DNA from 4 places in the Arthrobacter sp. Y3224055 genome. Region 1 is predicted to be linked to each of the others. Evidence: predicted binding sites of a transcription regulator. Region 1 holds the regulator's gene; each other region holds the start of a gene.

Region 1 (5,370 bases):
GCCGACGCCGACGTCATCCTGCACGTCGTCGACGTCTCGCATCCCGACCCGGAGGGCCAGATCGCCGCGGTGCGCGAGGTGCTGACCGAAATCGAAGCACGGCACATTCCGGAAATCGTCGTCTTGAACAAGGCCGATGCCGCCGATCCGTTCGTGGTCGAGCGACTGCGCCAGCGTGAACCGCGGCACGTCGTGGTCTCGGCGCGGACCGGGCAGGGCATTGATGAGCTGCTTCGGCTCGTCAGCGAGACAATCCCGCGGCCCAGTGTGAAGCTGCAGCTGCTGGTGCCCTACGACCGCGGCGAAGTGATTAGCCGCCTGCACAATGAAGACGCCGAGATCCTCTCCATGGAGCATGGCGGGGACGGCACGCGGCTCGACGTGATGGTGCGCGAGGGTCTGGCATCGGAGCTGGAACAGTTCCTCCGGCATGACTGACCTCCAGGTTCCCGCCGGTGAGGCGCTGCGGCTGCTTGACGTCGCCGTACAGGAGATGGGCGGGCAGCACCGTGCCGGCCAGCACGAGATGGCGGCGAAAGTGGCCGAGGCCTTCGAGCGCCGGCAACACCTGCTGGTGCAGGCGGGCACAGGCACCGGCAAGTCGCTGGCCTACTTGGTGCCGCTCATGGTCCAGGCGCTGGAGGGGGAGAAGCCGGCGATCGTCTCCACGGCAACGTTGGCGCTGCAATCGCAGATCGTCAAGCGGGACCTGCCCCGGCTGTTGGAGGCCGTCGCCGACGAGCTGCCCAGGCCGCTGGACGTCGCTTTGCTCAAGGGCAGGAACAATTACCTCTGCCTGCACAAGCTCGCGGGCGGCTTTCCGGACGAGGACGCGCCGGCGGCGCTGTTCAGCCTCGGCGAGGACGCGGTTCCGCATCCTGCTCCGGCCGGCGCAGCGTCGGCTTCCGGCGCCTCGGGCGCGCTGGGCAAGGAAGTCGTGCGCCTGCGCGAGTGGGCGCAGGAGACCGACACCGGGGATCGGGATGAACTGGTGCCCGGTGTCAGCGACCGGGCCTGGCGACAGGTCTCCGTCGGCTCCATGGAGTGCCTGGGCGCCCAGAAGTGTCCCCTGGCCGCCGAGTGCTTCAGCGAACTGGCACGGGGCCGCGCGGCGGAGGCAGACATCGTGATCACGAACCATGCCATGCTGGCCATCAACGCCTTCGAGGGCGTCGCGGTACTCCCGGACTATGACGTGGTGGTCATCGACGAGGCCCATGAGCTGCAGGACCGCGTCACCAGCGCCGTCGCGGGGCAACTCTCCGCCGCCATGGTGCGTACCGCCGCCTCGACGGCACGCAAACACACGGGGATCAGCGTGGAGCCTTTGAACTCCGCCGCCGATGCGCTGGAGGACGTCCTGCAGTCGGTGCCCACCGGCCTGCTGGCGGCCGGCCTCCGCGAGGAGCATGAGCTGGTTCTTGCGCAGGTACGGGAAGCGGCCCGCGCGGCGCTCTCCGACTCGAAGCCCGAGGGTGCGGGGGCAGCGGACGGCGGACGGCAGATGGCGCGCTCACGGCTCGCGGCCGTGCTGGAACTGGCCGAACGGCTGCTGTCCGCTCCGGACTCCCGGGAGGTCATCTGGGCGACCCGTCCCAGCACCTATGGCGAGGCCGGCGACTACGCCGCCAATGACGACCAGCCGGCAACGTTGAACATAGCGCCGCTCTCGGTGGCGTCCCGGCTGCGTGAGGGCTTGTTCGACGAACATACCGTTGTGCTGACATCGGCGACGTTGTCGGTCGGGGGGACCTTCGATGCCGTCGCCGGGTCGCTCGGACTGCTCGGAGCCGGCGCGCCCGCCTATTCCAGCGTGGACGTGGGCAGCCCCTTCGATTACCCCAGGCAGGGCGTGCTCTACGTGGCGTCGCATCTGCCGAAGCCGGGCCGGGGCACCAGCCCGGAACAGCTCGATGAACTCGAGGAGCTGCTGCTGGCCTCGCGCGGCGGCGCCCTGGGCCTGTTCTCCTCGCGGCGTGCGGCAGAAGAAGCCGCGGCCGAGATGCGCGGGCGCACCGACCTGACCATCCTGTGCCAGGGCGAATCGTCGATGGGCGCGCTGGTCCGCCAATTCGCCGAAGAGCCCGACACCTGCCTGTTCGGCACCATGACGCTCTGGCAGGGCGTCGACGTTCCCGGTTCCGCGTGCCGGCTCGTGGTCATCGACCGGATTCCGTTCCCCCGGCCGGATGACCCGCTCACGACTGCCCGAACCCGGTCCGTGGCGCAGTCCGGGGGAAACGGTTTCATGACGGTCTCGGCGACCCATGCGGCCGTGCGGCTGGCCCAGGGAGCCGGGAGGCTGATCCGCGCGTCAAACGACCGTGGAGTGGTGGCCGTGTTGGACTCACGGCTGGCGACGGCGCGCTACGGGAGTTTCCTCCGCAGCGCCCTGCCGCCCTTCTGGAGTACCAAGGACGGCGCCACGGCCCGCCAGGTCTTGGAAAGGCTGGCTACGGCCTCAGCCTGAACGGGTTGGGGGCACGCCCGTTCCGGAGCGAGCGGGGCCCTGCGCGGGGACCGCCCGTGCGGGCAGGGGATCCCGGGGTGGCTGCAGCGCGGACCGGGGAGACCGGGCGCGTCAGAGGGCCCGCATCACCGAGACAACCTTGCCCATGATGGTTGCGTGGTCGCCAAGAATCGGTTCGTACTGGGTATTCTGCGGCAACAGCCAGGTGTGGCCGTCGCGCTGCCGGAAGGTCTTGACCGTTGCTTCGTCGTCGAGCAGCGCCGCCACGATGTCGCCGTTCTCGGCCGTGTGCTGCTGGCGGACCACGACCCAGTCGCCGTCACAGATGGCCGCATCGATCATGGAATCGCCCGAGACCCTGAGCATGAACAACTCGCCGTGTCCCACCAGTTGCCGCGGCAGGGGCATGACGTCCTCGACCGCCTGGTCCGCCAGGATCGGCCCGCCCGCTGCGATCCTTCCCACCAGCGGCACCATCGCCGTGTCGGATGACGTGGTCAGCTCGGATACGGCGACGCCGCTGGAGCTGCGCAGCTGTTGCGGTTCATCGACTCCGACGATTTCCACACCCCCGTGCTCGAGTGTCAGCGGGGTCAGGATTTCCATGGCACGGGGACGCTTGGGGTCGCGCCTGATGTAGCCCATCTTCTCCAGTTGGGCCAACTGGTGCGTGACGCTGGACAGGCTTGCCAGACCGACCGTGTCACCGATCTCGCGCATGGACGGAGGGTATCCGTGTGACATAACGGAGCGCTGGATGGTTTCCAGGATCTTCTTCTGCCTCGGCGTCAGGCTGCGCCCCACTTTGACGGGCCGGCCGCGTCGCTTCGCTCCGGCAGTGGTGGTGGTCTCTTCCGACATGTCCGGCCCCGGTCTCCCCGTAGTGGTCCCTGCGCCGGCGCCGTAGCGGAACCGCACATGGACTGTTGTCTCAACTGTTTTGTCGGTGGCGGCTGATGCACTGCTCTTACTGCCGCCCGACGCTTACAACGCTAGGCGAGGCGGTAGCGAATTTCAAACATTTGTTCGACTGAGTCTCGACAATGTTCGATCACCAGTGCTAAAACTGTAGAAGACGTATTCGAAGATACGTTCGAATACCGTTGCAAGACGATCGAAACCAGCCGAAATAGATCGAATATCGGAAAGGTGGCACCATGTCCGCCCAGCTCGCACCGCAGCCCGCTGGCCTTCGTACCAGCACAGGCCTGCGGCTGACCCGCCGCGGCCGTTTGTTGCTGATCGGCCTGCCGCTGATGCTCGCCGCGGCCGCAGCCCTGACCCTGATCGGTTTCTTCACTGCTCCGGCAATGGCCGCCGCCGGGGGGCTGGGGCCGGGGCCGGCGGCGACCGTCACGGTCGGCAGCGGCCAGTCACTGTGGGACATAGCAGTGCAGTCCGCGCCGGACCGCAACCCCCACGATGTCATTTTCGAGATCGCGCAATTGAACGGCCTGCAGGGGGACATCGTCCACGCCGGGCAGCAGCTGCTGGTCCCGTCCGCGCGCTGAGGCAGCCGTAATATGAGCTGCTTCGGCCCGCCCGATTCCTGCCCCGGGCGGGCCGAAGCTTAAACTGGACCGGTGAGTGAGCAGTTAGAACGCCTGAACCGCCTGCCGTTGCGGGAAAATCTCCGGGGCCTGGAGCCCTATGGTGCGCCCCAGCTGGAGGTTCCCGTCCTCCTGAACGTCAACGAAAACACCCATGGCCTGCCCGATGCTGTCCGTCAGGCCATCGTCTCGGCCGTCAGCGAGGCTGCCGCGGGTCTGAACCGGTATCCGGATCGCGAGTTCACGAAGCTGAGGACGGCGCTGGCCCGCTACTTGGGGCACGGCCTCACCGCAGAGAACATTTGGGCCGCCAACGGATCGAACGAGGTCCTGCAGCAAATCCTCCAGGCCTTCGGCGGCCCCGGCCGCACCCTGCTGAGCTTCCCGCCCACCTATTCCATGTACCCGCTGCTGGCCAGCGGGACGGACACGGATTATGTGGCCGTTCCGCGGGGGGCAGACTTCACGTTGTCCCCGGACGCTGCCGCCGCCGCTGTGGCCGGCTCCGCGGCAAACGTGGTCGTTCTTTGCTCCCCGAACAACCCGACGGGCACCGCCCTGGGCCTTGAGGTCGTGGAGGCGGCGTATGAAGCGGGGGAAGCCTCCAAGGCCATCGTGATCGTGGACGAGGCCTACGCCGAGTTCGCCCACGCCGGAACGCCGAGCGCGCTGACACTGTTGCCGGGGCGGGAGCGGCTCATCGTTTCCCGCACCATGAGCAAGGCCTTCGCGCTGGCAGGCGCCAGGGTCGGGTACCTCGCCGCCGCACCGCAGATTACCGATGCGCTGCGACTGGTCCGCCTGCCCTACCACCTCTCCGCCGTTACGCAGGCAACGGCCCTGGCCGCGTTGGACCATGCCGATGCGCTGCTGGCCAACGTCGAAGACATCAAGGCGCAACGGGACCGCATTGTCGACGGGCTGGCCGAGCTGGGACTCGACCCGGCGCCGTCCGACTCAAACTTCGTGTTTTTCGGCGGGCTGGAGGACCCCCGCTCGGTGTGGCAGGGACTGCTGGAAGCCGGCGTGCTGATCCGCGACGTCGGGATCCCGGGCCATCTGCGGGTAACCGCCGGCACTGAGGCCGAGACCACAGCCTTCCTCAACGGCATCAAGGCCCTCGTGGCGAGCCCCGTCTCCTAAACTAGTAAGAGCGAACCGGCTCGTGCCGGTCGACCAATTCGTCAAAGGACTCCCATGACCGTGGAAACCACCACCGGACGTACCGCACGCCTCGAACGCATCACCAGCGAGTCGTCCGTGCTGGTTGAACTGGACCTCGACGGCACCGGCCGTTCCGAGATCAGCACCACCGTGCCGTTCTACGACCACATGCTCACCGCCCTGGCG
Region 2 (5,370 bases), on a different contig from region 1:
GGCGGCCCGCAGGCCCAAGCCGGCGGCACCAACCCCGCTCAGGTGGGCCTCGGCGTGCAGGTGGCCGGCATCTCCACCAACTTCACCCAGGGCTCCTCGCAGGCCACGGGCAAGGCCACCGACATGATGATCTCCGGCGACGGCTTCTTCGTCACGACCAAGGGCGGCGAGCAGCTTTACACCCGCGCCGGCGCCTTCGAACTCGATTCCATGGGGCGCCTCGTCTCCCCGGACGGGGCAATCCTGCAGGGCTGGATGGCCAACGGCGGAGCGGTGACCACGGGTGGCCCGGTCACCGCTATCGATCTGTCCCCGTCGGCAATCTCGCCGGCTAAGGCGACGACATCAGCGGTGATGGCTGGCAACTTGCCCTCCGAAGCTGCCGACGGCGCGGAACTGTTCCGCGACATTGAGGTCTTTTCCCAGGACGGGACGAAGGGTACCCTGCAGTTGAAGTTCACCAAAGAGTCCGGTTCTTCTTGGACTGTGACTGACGGGACTGCCACCGCGACCCTTGCCTTCGGTGCGAATGGCAAGCCGACGGCTGCGTCCGCTGCCGCATTGGCAGGCAACATTCCCGTCAACCTATCCGCCCTGACCGGGTACGCCGGACTCAGTACGGTGGCCTTCGACAGCCAGGACGGCCACGCAGCCGGTTCGCTCGAATCCTTCACTATGTCGCCCGACGGCACTCTGATGGGTTCGTTCAGCAATGGCGGGCAGGCCATCGTTGCACAGGTCGCCATGGCCAACTTCACCAACCCGGGAGGCCTTGAAAAGGCAGGCTCGTCGTCGTACCGTGCAACTGCCAACTCTGGCCAGGTCGAGCTGGGTACCGCCGGAACGGGCGGCCTTGGCACGCTGGCCGGTGGCTCGCTGGAGATGTCGAACGTGGACCTGTCGCAGGAGTTCACCAACCTGATCGTCGCGCAGCGCGGCTTCCAGGCCAACGCCCGCATCATCACCACCTCCGACGAAGTGCTGCAGGAACTGACCAACCTGAAGCGCTAAAATTTCGGAACTTTTACCCTGTCTCCTAACAGACACAGGAAAATAGCCCCGGTTCGATAGGTTCGGACCGGGGCTATCTCCTATTTGTGTGACCTGCATTACACTCGTCCCAATACCGGGGGGGCAGGTTCATGTCGAGGACACGCATCTAATACGGCGGCGGGCGGGATCCGATCGTCGTCGAGCAGGAGCTCGGCGTGCCCTCGCTGGACATCCCGCCCGTCCTCTCGCCGGTGCTCACCGTGGACGGACTGTAGTGGGGGCTGCTGCGGCTCCGCTAGTGGTTGGGCCGTGGTCTCCGCGGGCACCGAGCATCGGAGCTGCGGACCCTTGTTAAAGTGCAGTCAGCCCAAGCGAATCGAGGCAGGGCATGCGTAAGAGGCAGCACATCGCTGTATATATTTCCATGGCGATCTTTGCACTGTTGGCGGCGCTATACGCCGCGCTCGTTTTGGATTCGAGTCAAGCCGTTCCTAGAGCGGCTATCCTTCTATGCGCTGTTGTATTGCTCGCGACTGCAGTTTGGGGATACGTAATGAATGTTCAACGAAGGTGACGCTTCAGACATCCATCGCCGTTGCCCAAACCCCTACCTCTTCAAGCAAGCCATTCATGCCCGCGCCACCGGCTGGGTCAGGTTCGGTGTCCGCTACTACAACCCTGACACTGGACGTTTCGCCCAGCAGGACACCCTCGACACTCCCCTCGAGCGGGGTCGCCGCTTCCATTGCCCTCGGATTGGGCACTCTGAGCGGGGGATGGGGGACCGTCATTCCTCGGAGCCAGTTGCGCGCTGAGCGTTACTACAGGTATTTTTTGCAGAATTTAGTAACGGACAACCCAGCAGACGCCATGAGCATAGAAATGGTCTGAACTATCTTGCTTTCCTCGGAGACTTGGCGCGGATAGGTAACGCCCTTCGTTAGATTGGAGTGACAATGTTCCCGAAAAGAGGGCAGGTCTGGACTTACCGTGAAAGAGGGCGATTCCTTACTCTCATGATGGGCATACCGCTAGTCCTGATGCTGGTTGCTGGCATCTACTTCATGATTACTGAGTCGAATTGGACACTCATCCTCGTAACCATACTTGGCCTCATGTTTTTGGCTATGTTCTTATTCGACAGCGAACGCAAGCATCGTGGAGAACCTTGAATTGGGCGCCGAACGCGAACCGGCCCTGGTTTCGAACATGGCCGTCTGGGAACCCTCGCATCTGTAGTGGGAGCCGTCGGAGGGCTGGGTGTGTGTGGGCATTGGGTTACACAACTTATGAGGACTCGTGATGAAACTAAGAGTTGCCGTTATCACTCCCGCCCTCGTACTGATGCTTGCGATGTGTGGTTCTTCTGGCAACGGCCGCCTTCGTCCTGACGATGACGGCCCTGGCACTGACCGTGCCTTCGGATCTGCTGCCCCTTCTTTTAATCGCCACGATCGTCGCAGCGGTTGCGGCGGGGGGTGACTGCACTCCTTCTGGAGCGCCGGTCGAGGCAGTAACGTGCGGCTCCGGGTGCGGCCGCGGCTGGAACGGGAGTGGGATGAGCGTGACCCCTACTCCGGCTGAGCGGAGATGGATCCAAGCTTCTTTTTATCGGATCAGGCCTGCGATCTAGAGGGGCACTGCCTACAGGATGGTAGAGAGATTGCAGACCATTTCCTCATCGTCACCCCTAAGATTACGTACCGCCCTTGTCGGATTCCGCCGCGCTGCCGAAAGGCGCGCCCGGTCCCGGAAACGTTCACACGTGAGCATTCCGACGGTCACAGGGGATGACCCTCCGGTTGCGGTCCGCCTTCCCGGAGCTGCGAAATGATTACCACCGAAGTGCAGCTGCCCGACGGTTCGCGGGCAGCTGCAGCGGCCGCCTGCACCGTTCGCAGGCGGCCGCTTTTTCTTTGCCGCGAAATCAAAGCTCGTGCACCAGTTGCTTGAGTGGCGTGCCACTACTCCTACACATTGGCGCCTTTTGATGGCTATCGAATGTGTGTACGAATAAAATTGTGGTATGGCTCTTGCACCGTTGGAACGCACCGGGGAGATCGACGCATCCCTGGCTCAGGCGTTTGTCCTGCTGCAGGATGTTGCCGACCGTTTTCCCGCGGAGTCGGGGTCCCTGCGTACCCGGGACCTGGTCAATACGGTGGCGGCGGTCGAGGACGTTTCGAAGCTCGTGGAGTTCCTGCAGGCCGTCGGCGCCCACGCGGTGGAGCGGGCGGACATCGCCGCCACCGGGGAACAGTCGACGGAGCCTGGAGCCAGTGCCGAGGCCGGAGCTCGGGCCGGGGCGGAGGCGGGTGCCGTCGCGTCGGTCACCGCGGGGGCGGGGGAGTGGGCGGACCCGGTGGCGGCGATCAGCACCGGCGGCGTGGACGCAGCGGCCCCGGAGGGGTCCGGGTCCAAGCGGGTGCGGCGCCGCCGCAAGACGGAGTTCGCCAACACGGCGGAGTATCTGCGCTCCCGGTTGGGGATCGGGATTGTCGAGGCGCGGCGCCGGCTGCGGGTGGGCAAGGCGATCGCCGCGCCGGTGCGGTTGGACGGGGAGCCGGGTGCGCCGGCGTTGCCGGTTTTGGCCGAGGCCATGGGCGGCGGTGAGGTCAGCGGCCAGGTCGCGGCCTTGGTGGTTGATTCCCTGGACCGGGCCCGCCACGCCGGTAGCCCGGAGGCGTTGCAGGCGATGGAAGCGTCGCTGGTCCGACAGGCCGCGGACGCCGACGCGGACACCCTGGTGATGGTGGCCAGAACGTGGGAAACCGCCGTCGACCAGGACGGTGCCGAACCGTCCGAGGAGGAACTGCGGGCCCGGCAGGGCATGTTCTACCGCGGCCGGCGCCGCGGGCTGCACCAGTTCGTCATCAACACCACCGACGCCCAGTACGAAGCCCTCGCCACCGTGATGAACAGCGCCGCGAACCCAAGGATCCGCCCCGACGCCATCGAAACCACCGCCACCGGCAGCACCCCTACAGACACAGGCGAAGCAGACGCAACCGGCAACGCCAACACCGCAAAGGCGGGTCCGGCCGGTTCTGGGGAGTCCCACACCGAAAGTGACGGAACCACGGTCGCCGGCACGGCCAGCAGCGGCGGTAACCACGATGTTCCCGGCACCGGTCCCGGCACCGGTCCCAGCGCCGGTGCCGCGGAGGCAGGCAGGGGCGGAGCCGGTGCCGCTGAGGGTGACCGCGGCTACCTAACCGGCGCGAGGGGCGATCTCTCCGGGGCCGAAGCCAGCAGCGATAGTTCCGCCGGTGTGGATCCGACCGTGGTGGAGGCGATGGATGACGCCACCCGGGCGCAGAAGCTGCTCGCGGGCCTGGTCGGGGCGTGCCGGATCGCGCTGAACACCGGAAGGCTCCCGGACTCGGGCGGGCACCGCACCCAGGTGATCGTTACCACGGGATATGACCAGCTGGCCGGGCTGCTCTCCGGCGGCGGCAGCGCGGTCTTCACCGGCCCGGTCTCGGCCACCACGGTCCGCCGGATGGCCTGCGACGCCGAGATCATCCCGGCCGTCCTCGGTTCAGAAGGCGAGGTCCTGGACTTGGGCCGGTCCCAACGGTTCTTCAACCGCGCCATCCGCCGGGCACTGGTCGCCCGGGACAAGGGCTGCGCCTTCCCGGGGTGCAGCATGCCCGCGTTCTGGACGGAGGCGCACCACATCATCCCGTGGTGGGCCGGCGGCCGCACCGACGTCAACAACGGGGTGTGCCTGTGCTTGCTCCACCACGACCTGATCGAGCAAGGGAACTGGGAGATCAACGTCGTCGACGGCATCCCCTGGTTCACCCCGCCGGACTACATCAACCCCCGCCGCAAACCGCTGCGCAACACCTACTGGCACACCCACATCCCACCCCAACCACTCCAAGCCACTGGATGATGAGGCAGGCCTCCCGCGATGCCCGCTGTCCAGTCTTGCTACGGGAGCTACGGGATGAATCACCACCCAGACAGCAGCTGGGGCCTTCTTTAGGGTCGCTGAGTGAATGTCTTGCTGCGGCAAGACCCGGAATCAGGACCAACTCCAGCCACTCTCCGCGTGACGCGCGCGACAAGTGGGCTGGGCAGCTAACCGCGGGGCGCGCGCGGCCGAAGGTAGTAGGTAGCGGCTCACCGGAGCCCTCGAGAGACCTGGGACGGGGCCAATGATCGTAGTAACGCGGCTGAATGACAGCCAGTTTGCGGTCAACCCTGACCTGATTGAGCGCGTCCATTCCAACCCGGACACCACTTTGGTGATGGTTGACGGCGCCAAGTACATCGTCATCGAGACGATGAGCCAGGTCATCGAGATGATCGCCAGCTACCGCGCCTACGTGCTGCACCTGGCCCGTGAGTTGCCGCCTTCAGTCCACC
Region 3 (5,370 bases), on a different contig from region 1:
CGCAATGAACCGCTGCAGCGAGGCATTGAGGTCCGTGTCCACCCGGTCCACCGGAACGTCCTCATAGAAGAGGCGCAGCCCCATGTCGCGTGCCCGAACGCCGGAAACCTCGGCCACGCCGGTGTCCCGCAGCGAATCGAAGTCGACGTCCCACAGCCAGGACATGTCCCGCCCGTCCGCGTAGTTGTCGTTAATGGCGATCATGGTCCGGTAGCCGGCGGCGGGGAAAGACTTCAGTGCCAGCCGGAAGCCGGCCGGGTTCTTCACCAGCACCAGGTCCAGCGGCTGGCCGTTGACGGTCAGCGATTCGCCGCGGCCGAAGGCCGGCGTCACGTTCTCCAGCGAGGCCAGCAGCGCCGGCTCGTCCACCGCGGGGCCCAACACGGTCCGCGCCAGCACCAACGCCGCGGCGGCGTTGAACACGTTGTAGACGCCGGTCAGCTTCAGCTCGACCTCGAGCTCACGGCCGTCCAGCTGGAAGGTTGCGGCGGCCCCTTCACAGGCCGAGAGCACGACGTCGGCGCTCGGCCGGCCGCCGTCGGCGGCGGCGGTGTCGCCGGATGGGCCGGCGGAGGCGGCGGACCGCATTTCGTCGTCGTGCGGAAACATGTGGCGCAGCTGCGGCGCCAGGCCGAAGTATTCGACCCGCGGCGCGGCCACGGCGCCCGCAAGCGCCGCGATGCGCGGGTCTTCCCGGTTCAGTACCACTGCCTCGGTCGTCGCGGCGGCGATCTGCCGGAGGAAACCCGCGGTCGTTTCTATTTCGCCAAAGCGGTCCAGCTGGTCCCGCATGACGTTGAGCAGCAGGCTGTAGCGCGGGGCCACCAGTTTGACGAAGTGAACCGCGTGGGCCTCGTCAAGCTCCAACACGGCAATGTCCGCGTCAAGCCGGCCCCGGGCGTCGGAGTCGCCCAGCACGGCAGCGACCACGCCGCGGGTGAAGTTGCTGCCCGTCCGGTTCGTGAACACCTTCAGGCCCTGCCCCTGCAGCAGCTCCACCACCATCTTGGTGGTAGTGGTTTTGCCGTTCGTCCCGCTGATCACCACGACGCCGCGCGGCAGCTCGCCGAGCGTGCGCGGCAGGAACTGCGGATCGATTTTTTCGGCTACCAGTCCGGGCAGTGCGGAACCGCCGCCGCGGAGCCTGGCTACCGCCTTTACGGCCTTTCCGGCAACGGTCGCAAGGAGGTGTCGCATGAGTAGAGACTATACAAGCCGCCGTGCCCCGGCGCCGTCGGCCCGGGCCGAACAGTGTCGGTCACCACAGGGCGAGGGGGGGCACCGTTTAACACCGCCGGACCGGTTGGCACTACTGTTTTTCCGTACGGCCGCCACTGAGGCGGCGCCGATGCGAACTCCGAGGAACCGTCACCGTGGTCACGATTGGTGTGCTTGCCCTGCAGGGCGATGTCCGCGAACATCTATCCGTCCTGCAGCACAGCGGCGCCACGGCGGTGCCGGTGCGCCGGCCTGCGGAACTGGCGGCCGTGGACGGCCTGGTCATCCCAGGCGGTGAATCCACGACTATCGACAAGCTCACCCGCATTTTCGAGCTGGCCGACCCGCTGAAGGGGCGGATCGAGGCGGGCATGCCGGTCTACGGTTCGTGCGCGGGCATGATCATGCTGGCCCGGGAGATTGCAGACCCGGCCACCGACCTGAAGGGCGAACCGCAGCAGACGCTGGGCGGCCTGGATATAACGGTGCGCCGGAACGCCTTCGGCCGGCAGCGCGAATCGTTCGAGTCCGAGCTGGACTTCCGGGGCCTGGAGTTCAGCGCGGCGTCTCCCGGCCAGGACCCGTCGCCGGTCCACGCCGTGTTCATCCGTGCGCCCTGGGTGGAACGCGTGGGCAAGGGCGTGGAGGTCCTGGCTGCCGTGCAGCCGGAGGAGGCCTCCCACACCGACACTTTGCACGGGACAGCTAGAATAGTGGCAGTGCGTTCGCGGCATCTGCTGGCGACATCCTTCCACCCGGAGATTACGGGGGAGCGCCGCATCCACGAACTTTTCATCCGCATCGTCAGAGGAGAGGCGTAAGCATGGCCGGACACTCCAAGTGGGCAACCACCAAGCACAAGAAGGCCGTGATCGACGCCAGGCGTGCCAAGTCGTTCGCGAAGCTGATCAAGAACATTGAGGTAGCGGCGCGCAACGGGGGAGCGGACATGTCCGGCAACCCCGCGCTGGAACTGGCCGTCCAAAAGGCCAAGAAGACCTCGGTTCCCAACGACAACATCGACCGCGCGGTCAAGCGCGGTGCCGGCCTGACCGGCGAAACGGTGGACTACAGCGAAATCATCTACGAGGCCCGCGGGCCGCAGGGCTCCGCTGTGCTGATCGAGTGCCTCACCGACAACAAGAACCGGGCCGCCTCGGAGGTTCGCCTGGCCATCACCCGCAACGGCGGCACCATTGCCGACCCGGGGTCGGTGTCCTACATGTTCTCCCGCAAGGGCGTGGTGTCCCTGCCCAGGAACGAACTCACGGAAGACGACCTCCTGATGGCGGTGCTCGAAGCCGGCGCGGAGGAAGTCAAGGAGCAGGGCGACAACTTCGAGGTCCACGCCGATCCCACGGACCTGCGCGCCGTCGTGGCCGCACTGGAAGAGGCCGGCATCGAATACGAAACCGACGAGATCGAGTTCGTGTCCTCGATGGCCGTGGAGCTCGACGCGGACGCGGCCCGGAAGTTCATGAAGCTGGTGGATGCCCTCGAGGACCTGGACGACGTCCAGAACGTCTACTCCAACGCCGACATCAGCGCGGACGTCCTCGCCGAAATCGAGAACGACTGACACCGGTCCGGCCGTCGGCGCCCGCCATGCGCGTGCTGGGAGTGGACCCGGGCCTGACCCGCTGCGGCCTGGGCGTGGTCGATGTTGAACCGAACCGGCGCTCCTCCCTCGTGGACGTCGGTGTGGTGGGGACCACCCCGGACATGGCGCTGGAGCTGCGCCTGCTGAAGATTGCCGACGCGATCGACGAATGGCTCGACGCGCACACCCCGGACGTGCTCGCCGTCGAACGCGTCTTCAGCCAGACCAATGTCAGTACCGTGATGGGCACCGCGCAGGCGTCCGGGGTGGTCATCGCGGCGGCGGCACGGCGCGGGATCGCCGTCGCGCTGCACACGCCCACCGAGGTGAAAGCGGCGGTCACCGGCAACGGGCAGGCGGACAAAGCCGCCGTGACCAAGATGGTGACCCGGATCCTTCGGCTGGACACCCCGCCGCGCCCGGCCGATGCCGCGGACGCCCTGGCGTTGGCCATCACCCATGCCTGGCGCGGCGGAGCTGCGAGACCGGCTGCCGGCGGCGGGATGACGACGGCGCAGCGGCTCTGGGCGGAGGCCGAAGCGAAGGCCAAGCGCACCCGCCGCTGACGTGCGGCCGGCGGCGGCCGCCGGAACCGGTGCCACGGTGTGGCGGTGGCCGGCAATGTCCGTGCTGCCCCGTAAGCTATTCGTAGATATGTTCGGACAATCCGCCGCCGTGCTGCCCGCGGGGCGGACTCCGGGCCGCAGTGCCGGAATTGGGAGTTGAGTTCATGATTAGCTCGTTGCGCGGCGTCGTCGCCCACGTGGGATTGCAATCGGCCGTGATCGACGTCAACGGATTCGGCATGCTCGTCCAGGCGACGCCGCAGACCCTGGGCACGCTGTTCGTGGGGCGGGAGGCCGAACTGGCCACCACCATGATTGTGCGCGAAGACTCCATGACGCTGTTCGGCTTCGAGGACGCAGCGCAACGGGAAGTTTTTGAAACCCTCATCTCGGTCAGTGGGGTCGGCCCGAGGCTGGGCCTGGCGGCGCTGTCGGTGCACTCGCCCGAGGCGCTGAGGGTCGCCGCCGCGGAGGGGGACAGCAAGGCGTTCACCAAGGTTCCGGGTATCGGGCCGAAGCTCGCCGGCCGGATCGTGCTCGAGCTGGCCGGGAAGCTGATCCCCACCGGCGAGCAGGCCCCCCAGCAAAAGGGCGGCTGGAAGGGACAGGTGCAGGAGGCACTGGCCGGCCTGGGCTGGTCCGAGAAGGACGCCGCCGCGGCGGTGGACACCACCGCCGAGGAAAATCCAGAGGCGGCAGCGGCAGGCAACGTGGGCGACTTGCTGCGGCTGACCCTGCGCAGGCTCGGCCAGGACGGCGCCCGGACCGGCGCGTCCCGGCGGACCGCGGGAGTGAACTAGCGTGGCGGAGGATTCCGAGAACAACCGGCTGGTCGCCAACACGTCGGAAACCGAAGAACGGGCGATCGAATCGGCGCTGCGGCCCAAGAACCTGGACGATTTCGTGGGCCAGGCCCGGGTCCGCCAGCAGCTGTCGCTGGTGCTGGAGGCGTCCCGGATCCGCGAACGGACAGCCGACCATGTCCTGCTGTCCGGCCCGCCCGGACTGGGCAAGACCACGCTGGCCATGATCATCGCCGCGGAAATGAACGCGCCGCTGCGCATCAGCTCCGGACCGGCGATCCAGCACGCGGGCGACCTGGCGGCGATCCTGTCGTCGCTGACCGAAGGGGAGATCTTCTTCCTGGATGAGATCCACCGGATGTCGCGGCCGGCAGAGGAAATGCTCTACATGGCGATGGAGGACTTCCGGGTGGACATCGTGGTGGGCAAGGGCGCCGGCGCCACCGCCATCCCGCTCGACCTGCCGCCGTTCACCCTCGTCGGGGCCACGACGAGGGCCGGGCTGCTGCCGGGGCCGCTGCGCGACCGGTTCGGCTTCACCGGGCACTTGGAGTTCTACGCCGTCGCGGAGCTTGAGCTGGTGCTCCGCCGCTCGGCCATGCTGCTGGACCTCAAGGTCAGTTCAGCCGGTTTCGCCGAGATCGCCGGGCGCTCCCGCGGCACGCCCCGCATCGCCAACCGTCTGCTGCGCCGGGTGCGGGACTGGGCCCTTGTGCACAAGATCGAGGAGATCGATGCGCGTGCGGCAGCGGCGGCGCTCGATATGTACGAAGTCGACGAACGGGGACTGGACCGGCTGGACCGGGCGGTGCTCACCGCCCTGATCACCAAGTTCGGCGGCGGGCCCGTCGGTTTATCCACCCTGGCCATAGCCGTCGGCGAGGAAACCGAGACGGTGGAGACGGTGGCCGAGCCCTACTTGGTCCGCGAAGGGCTGCTCGGCCGGACGCCGCGCGGACGGATCGCCACCGCCGCGGCCTGGCAACACCTGGGGCTGGCGGTGCCGGATCACCTGACCGCGGGACAGACCGAAGACCTGCTCTCGGAACTGCTGGAGCCGGACACGGATTTCGCCGAAAACTGAAGCTTGACCGTGTCAGGGCGGTCACCGCGTAGAATGGTAGGAACGTGCGGAGTGCGCCGTCCCCCACGGGACGCGGCAGGCTGCGTACACGGTCCGGAT
Region 4 (5,370 bases), on a different contig from region 1:
GGGCGCCGGCGGACGCGTTCGGTCAGCTGGCCGGCCTCGCCGTAGCCGACGTAGCCCGGAGGGGCGCCGACCAGCCGTGAGACGGTGTGGCGCTCGCCGTATTCGCTCATGTCGAAGCGCACCATGGCGTCCTCGTCACCGAACAGCGACTCCGCCAGGGCCTTGGCCAGCTCGGTTTTGCCCACACCGGTCGGGCCCAGGAACAGGAAGCTGCCGACGGGCCGGCCCTCGTCCCCCATGCCGGTGCGGTTGCGCCGCACGGACCTGGCGATAGCGGCCACCGCATCGTCCTGGCCAATCACCCGGGCGTGCAGGTCCTCCTCCAACCGCGCCAGCCGCTGCCGGTCGCCCTGGGTCAGCCGGGCGGCCGGAATGCCGGTGGCGCGGGAGATGATCTCGGCGATCTCGGCCTCGCCCACCACATCGGAAGACGCGACGCCGGGGCGGGCCCCGCCGTCGTGATCTTCCGTGGCACCCGGGGCCGACTGCTGGGCGGAGGCGGCTTCCAGCCGGGCCTTCAGCTCTTCGATTTCGTCGCGCAGCTTCGAGGCGTCCTCGTAGCGTTCCTCGGCGACGGCGGCGTTCTTGGCCGACTCCAGCTCGGCCAGCCGGCCGCGCATGGCCTCCACGTCAACGCGCGGGCCGCGTCGCAGGCTCAGCCGTGCGCCGGCCTGGTCGATCAGGTCGATCGCCTTGTCCGGCAGGAACCGGTCGGTGAGGTAGCGGGAGGACATCTCGACGGCGGCCCGGATCGCTGCCTCGGTGTAGGCCACCTGGTGGTGTTCTTCGTAGCGGTCCTTGAGGCCGGACAGGATGCGGACGGCGTCCTCGATCGAGGGCTCTGAGACCATGACGGGCTGGAAGCGCCGCTCCAGGGCCGGGTCCTTCTCCACCTTGCGGTACTCGCCCAGGGTGGTGGCGCCGAGCACGTGCAGTTCGCCGCGGGCCAGCCGGGGCTTGAGGATGTTGCCGGCGTCCATGCCGCCCTCGCCGCCGCCACCGGCGCCGATCACGGTATGCAGTTCGTCGATGAACACGATCAGTTCGCTGCTCGCGGCGCTGATCTCGTCCAGGGTCTTGGTCAGGCGTTCCTCGAAGTCGCCGCGGTAGCGGGTGCCGGCCAGCATGCCCGGCAGATCCAGTGACACCACACGCTTGCCGCGCAGCTGTTCCGGGACGTCGCCGGCCACGATGGCCTGCGCCAGCCCCTCGGCGATGGCGGTCTTGCCCACGCCGGCCTCGCCGATCAGCACCGGGTTGTTCTTGGTCCGGCGCGCGAGGATTTCGATGGTCTGGGCGATTTCGTCCGCCCGGCCGATCACCGGGTCCAGCCGGTTCTCCCGGGCCTGGGCCGTCAGGTCGGTGCCGAACTGGTCCAGCATGGGGGTTTCCGACTCGGTGCCGGTGCTCTGTTGCGGGCCGGTTGCAGGGGTGGGGCCGTCGGGCTGCGCCGCAGCTTTCTCCGCCGCCTGCTGCAGTGCCTGCGGGGTGACGCCCGCGCCGCCCAGGATTTGGCCGGCGGGGGTCTCCTGGTTCAGCACGAAGGCGGCGAAGAGGTGCTCGGGGTCGATGTAGGTGGAGCCGAATGCGCGGGCGACCTGGTGGGCGTCCAGCAGGGCACGCTGCGCCGACGGCGTGAGCGACGGCGTTTCCCGGGTCGGGCCGGTCTTTTCCGGCAGGCCCTGCTCCGCGGAACGCGCGATGGTCTGCGGGTCCGCGCCGGTCAGCTTGATCTGGCTGGCGGCCGGCTCCTGGCCGACCATGACGTGCAGGATGTGCAGCGCGTCCACCTCGATGTGGCCGAGGCTTGCGGCAAACCGGGCTGCCTGCGCCAGCACTTCATGGGTGCGGCGGCTGAGCAGCCGGGTGAGGTCGACCGTGCGGGATTGGGCCGCCCGCTGGCCCTGCAGGTAGCGGGCCAGGAACTCGTCGAATGAACCGTTGCCGGAAGCTGGTCCGAAGAACAGTGGCATGGATAATCCTCCTGTGGAACGTGAGTGCCTTCGACTCATGTTAACGCCTCTACGACAGGATTATTCCAGAAGTTACCCAAACTTGAGTGGAGCTGGCTCATATGTAGGCCACGGCGGGCCGGTGCTAGTGTTGTTTTCGAAGCTTTGTTCGAAGACGGGGGTCGGGATGTTCGGTGTAGAGCAGCCGTCGGGTGCTTCGGCGGGCCCGGAGATGGGCAGCGGAGCGCCCGAGGAGGCGCGCGGTTTCCCGTCGCCGGCCAGGGACTACTTCCACGGCGGCATCGATCTGAACCGGCACCTGATCCGCGACCGCACCAGCACCTTTGTGATGCGGGTGGCCGGAAACTCGATGGCCGCGGCCGGGATCAGTGATGGCGATGAGCTGATAGTGGATCGCTCTTTGACCCCGCGCGACGGTTCGGTAGTGGTCGCGGTGCTGGACGGGGAACTGGTGGTCCGGCGCCTGCATCTCACCGCGGACGGCGTGCGCTTGCAGGCGGACGACGGCGGCGTTCCCACCGAAGTGGGCGAACTCGACGACCTGAGCATCTGGGGCGTCGCCACCCGTTGCCTGCACCATGTCTAGCGCCCCGGTGCCAGGGGCAGGCGGGGCGGCCTCCGGCCGGCCGTCCGGCTCCGGCGGGGCGACCTCCGGCCGGCCTGGCGAACGGATCGCGCTGGTGGACGTCAACAATTTCTACGTCTCCTGCGAGCGGGTCTTCGATCCGTCCCTCGAGGGACGGCCCGTCGTCGTGCTCTCCAACAATGACGGCTGCGTGGTGGCGCGCTCCGAGGAGGCCAAACAGCTGGGGCTGAAGACCGGGACGCCGTGGTTCCAGGTGGCGCCGCGGGCCAAGGCCTGGGGGCTGGTCGCGCGGTCCAGCAACTACGAGCTGTACGGGGACCTAAGCGCCCGGGTGATGGAAGTGCTCGGCCGGTTCGGGGCCTGGCAGGAGGTCTATTCGATCGACGAGTCGTTCCTGGGCCTGCCCGGCGACGACGCCCAGTTGCTGGAGACTGCCGGCCGAATCCGTGCCGCAGTGATCCGGCAGGTGGGCGTGCCGGTCAGCGTCGGCGTGGCGCAGACCAAGACCCTGGCGAAGTTCGCCAACCACGTTGCCAAACGGAATCCCCAGATGGCCGGGGTGTGCTCGCTGGGCTCGATGCCCGCTTCCGACATCGCCTGGATCCAGTCACGCGTCCCGGTCACCGGGCTGTGGGGCGTGGGCGGACGGACGGGGAAACGGCTGAACGCCCTCGGGATCGAGTCGATCGCAGACCTCAAGGCCGCCGACCCGCAGGCAATCCGCAAAAAGTTCTCCGTGGTGCTGCAGCGAACCGTGCTGGAGCTGAACGGGACGCCCTGCATCCCGCACGCGGAGGAGCGGGCCGACAAGCAGCAGATCATGTTCTCGCGCAGTTTCTCCACGCCGGTGACCACCATCGAGGAGATGGACCAGGTGATGGCGGTCTATGCCCAACGCGGGGCGGCCCGGATGGCGGCCGAGGGACTGCGCGCCTCGGTGCTGACGGTGACTGCGGGGACCAGCAGGTTCGCCGGCGGCGAGGCATCGTTTCCCGCGGCCAGCGTCAACCTGGCGACGCCCACGCAGGATCCGATCCAGCTGACCAAGGCTGCCGTGGCCGCCATGCGCGGCTGCCTGACTCCGGGCGCCCACTATGTCCGGGCAGGGGTCCTGCTGTCGGGGCTGGAGCCCGCGGCCGGCCAGCAGACCTTCGACCCCTTCGTCAGCGATTTGGAACAGCGGCACATCGGCGACCTGCTGGGCGCGGTGCGTACCAAGTTCGGCGAAGCCTCGATCGGCCTCGGTCAGGGCGGGCTGGCGGCCCCCGCGGCGTGGTCAATGAAACGCGAATTTTCCTCGCCACGCTACACCACCGAGTGGAGCGACCTGCCGGTGGTCAAGGCGGATTAACCGGCTGTGCACCGGGTCGCGCCGCAGCGGCGCAACGGGCACGACGGCGGCCGAACAGTGGCACGGCAGCGGCCGTATCTCGACGGCCGCTGCCGTGCCCGCGGTGGATCAGTCGCTCGGGCTCGTGTCGGTGGTGAGCCCGCGGTCGTCCGGCGTTTCCTGGTCCTTCTCTTCAGCCGGCCCGGGCGCGATGTTCATGCCCTCCTTGCCCTCGGGCTCGGGGGCGGAATCGGCCGTTTGCTGCTCCTGAGCATCCGGCGGATCTGCCGCGGTGCCCGACTGGTCCCGCGGACCTTTGACCTGGCCGGCGTCGTTCTCCGTCATGCCAGTCCTTCCCTACTGCCGTCGATGCAGGCGGAGCCCCGGCGAGGGGCCCGGCCCGCCAGAATCCCGGGCGGGTTACACTCCGGGCGGGCGCAGGTCGTCGTCCCTGTTGAGGGTGGCGGGTCCGTCCGGCATGGTGCCTCCCTCGCCCGTCCAGCTCTGCCCGAGTTCGTCGTTCTGCGCCGGATCCGACATCGTGGTGTCGCCCAGGGTGGTGCCAGTGGTGTCGCCGAGGGTGCTGGTGCCCGTGGTGCCGCCGGCGGTGGTGGTGGGGCCGGTGGTGCCGCCGTCGTCCTTACCCGAACCGTGGTTGCCGGGCAGCTTGGAGGTTGCCGCGGACCCTGCCTTCTTGGCCGCTTCGGTAACACGGTCGGCGACGCCTGGTGCCTTTTCCTTGACCAGGTCGGTGGCTTCGTGCACTTTTTCCTGGACCGCTGGGTTCTGCCAGAACTCCTGGCTCTTGGCCTTCAAGGAATCGTAGGCGGACCTTCCGGATTTCGAACCCAGGACGAATCCGAGGGCGATGCCGGCGCCGAATGTGAGTTTCCCTTTCACAGCGTGCTCCTGTCTGTAGACGGTTGATGGGCGGTGCTAGGTGGAGGTGCGGGCGGTGCCAGTCAGCCGGGGAAAGGCGCGTTGGGCGCGTCCCCGCGGCCGTCCTGGTCCTTGTCGCCGTAGGCCTTCTTGACCAGGTCGTCGGCGAGTTTCTCGTCACCGTGGACCGGGATGTGGGCCTCGTTGACTTCCTTGTCGATGCCGCCTGCGTCGGCGGGAGTCAGAGTGTCGTCATTCGCGTCGTCCGGGTGTTCCGGGCGCCGCTCCTCGTTCGGATTCATCAGGTCCTCCTTCTCGAGCGGGTCGTCCTGTGGGATCAGACCGGGCAGCTGCGCTCTTCGCGCGGCTTCCCATGGGGCCACACTACGCGCCGGTCTCCGGCTTCGCACGGGTCCAGCGGCTGCGCGGGCGCATCGCGGGGGATTCGGTGACACCTCCGGCCCCGGCCATTCCCGCCAGGACTTCACGGATCGCCGACAGCGAATCCACCTGCGGTGTCCAGCCGAGTTCGTCCCTGGCCCGGCTGGTGTCCATGACCGGAGCGTAGCGGGCCATGTCCACCCAGCCGGGGTCGCTGGCCA

The links. Region 1 encodes LexA, which represses DNA repair genes until DNA is damaged. Its sites were predicted from a motif close to TCGAACANNTGTTCGA; they were not measured.
Region 2: a site for LexA is predicted at 2,991-3,006, ahead of AC5RTY_RS00885 (HNH endonuclease signature motif containing protein). Genes of this name have one in related genera too.
Region 3: a site for LexA is predicted at 3,465-3,480, ahead of ruvA (Holliday junction branch migration protein RuvA). Genes of this name have one in related genera too.
Region 4: a site for LexA is predicted at 2,110-2,125, ahead of AC5RTY_RS11685 (LexA family protein). Genes of this name have one in related genera too.

Annotation. Positions count from the first base shown of each region.
Region 1 covers NZ_JBNHGB010000005.1:30,171-35,540, reverse strand. Annotated here, with positions in the region: gene hflX (GTPase HflX) at 1-438, shown strand, start outside; gene AC5RTY_RS12590 (ATP-dependent DNA helicase) at 431-2,470, shown strand; gene lexA (transcriptional repressor LexA) at 2,582-3,331, opposite strand; gene AC5RTY_RS12580 (LysM peptidoglycan-binding domain-containing protein) at 3,628-3,981, shown strand; gene AC5RTY_RS12575 (histidinol-phosphate transaminase) at 4,054-5,163, shown strand; gene hisB (imidazoleglycerol-phosphate dehydratase HisB) at 5,218-5,370, shown strand, end outside.
Region 2 covers NZ_JBNHGB010000001.1:193,573-198,942, reverse strand. Annotated here, with positions in the region: gene AC5RTY_RS00895 (flagellar hook protein FlgE) at 1-1,011, shown strand, start outside; gene AC5RTY_RS00890 (RHS repeat-associated core domain-containing protein) at 1,551-1,808, shown strand; gene AC5RTY_RS00885 (HNH endonuclease signature motif containing protein) at 3,020-4,894, shown strand; gene AC5RTY_RS00880 (flagellar FlbD family protein) at 5,160-5,370, shown strand, end outside.
Region 3 covers NZ_JBNHGB010000002.1:98,286-103,655, forward strand. Annotated here, with positions in the region: gene AC5RTY_RS05765 (MurT ligase domain-containing protein) at 1-1,197, opposite strand, end outside; gene pdxT (pyridoxal 5'-phosphate synthase glutaminase subunit PdxT) at 1,335-2,039, shown strand; gene AC5RTY_RS05775 (YebC/PmpR family DNA-binding transcriptional regulator) at 2,042-2,797, shown strand; gene ruvC (crossover junction endodeoxyribonuclease RuvC) at 2,824-3,384, shown strand; gene ruvA (Holliday junction branch migration protein RuvA) at 3,549-4,184, shown strand; gene ruvB (Holliday junction branch migration DNA helicase RuvB) at 4,213-5,271, shown strand.
Region 4 covers NZ_JBNHGB010000004.1:252,830-258,199, forward strand. Annotated here, with positions in the region: gene AC5RTY_RS11680 (ATP-dependent Clp protease ATP-binding subunit) at 1-1,973, opposite strand, end outside; gene AC5RTY_RS11685 (LexA family protein) at 2,185-2,559, shown strand; gene AC5RTY_RS11690 (Y-family DNA polymerase) at 2,552-3,910, shown strand; gene AC5RTY_RS11695 (hypothetical protein) at 4,019-4,234, opposite strand; gene AC5RTY_RS11700 (hypothetical protein) at 4,310-4,789, opposite strand; gene AC5RTY_RS11705 (hypothetical protein) at 4,852-5,070, opposite strand; gene AC5RTY_RS11710 (NAD-dependent epimerase/dehydratase family protein) at 5,153-5,370, opposite strand, start outside.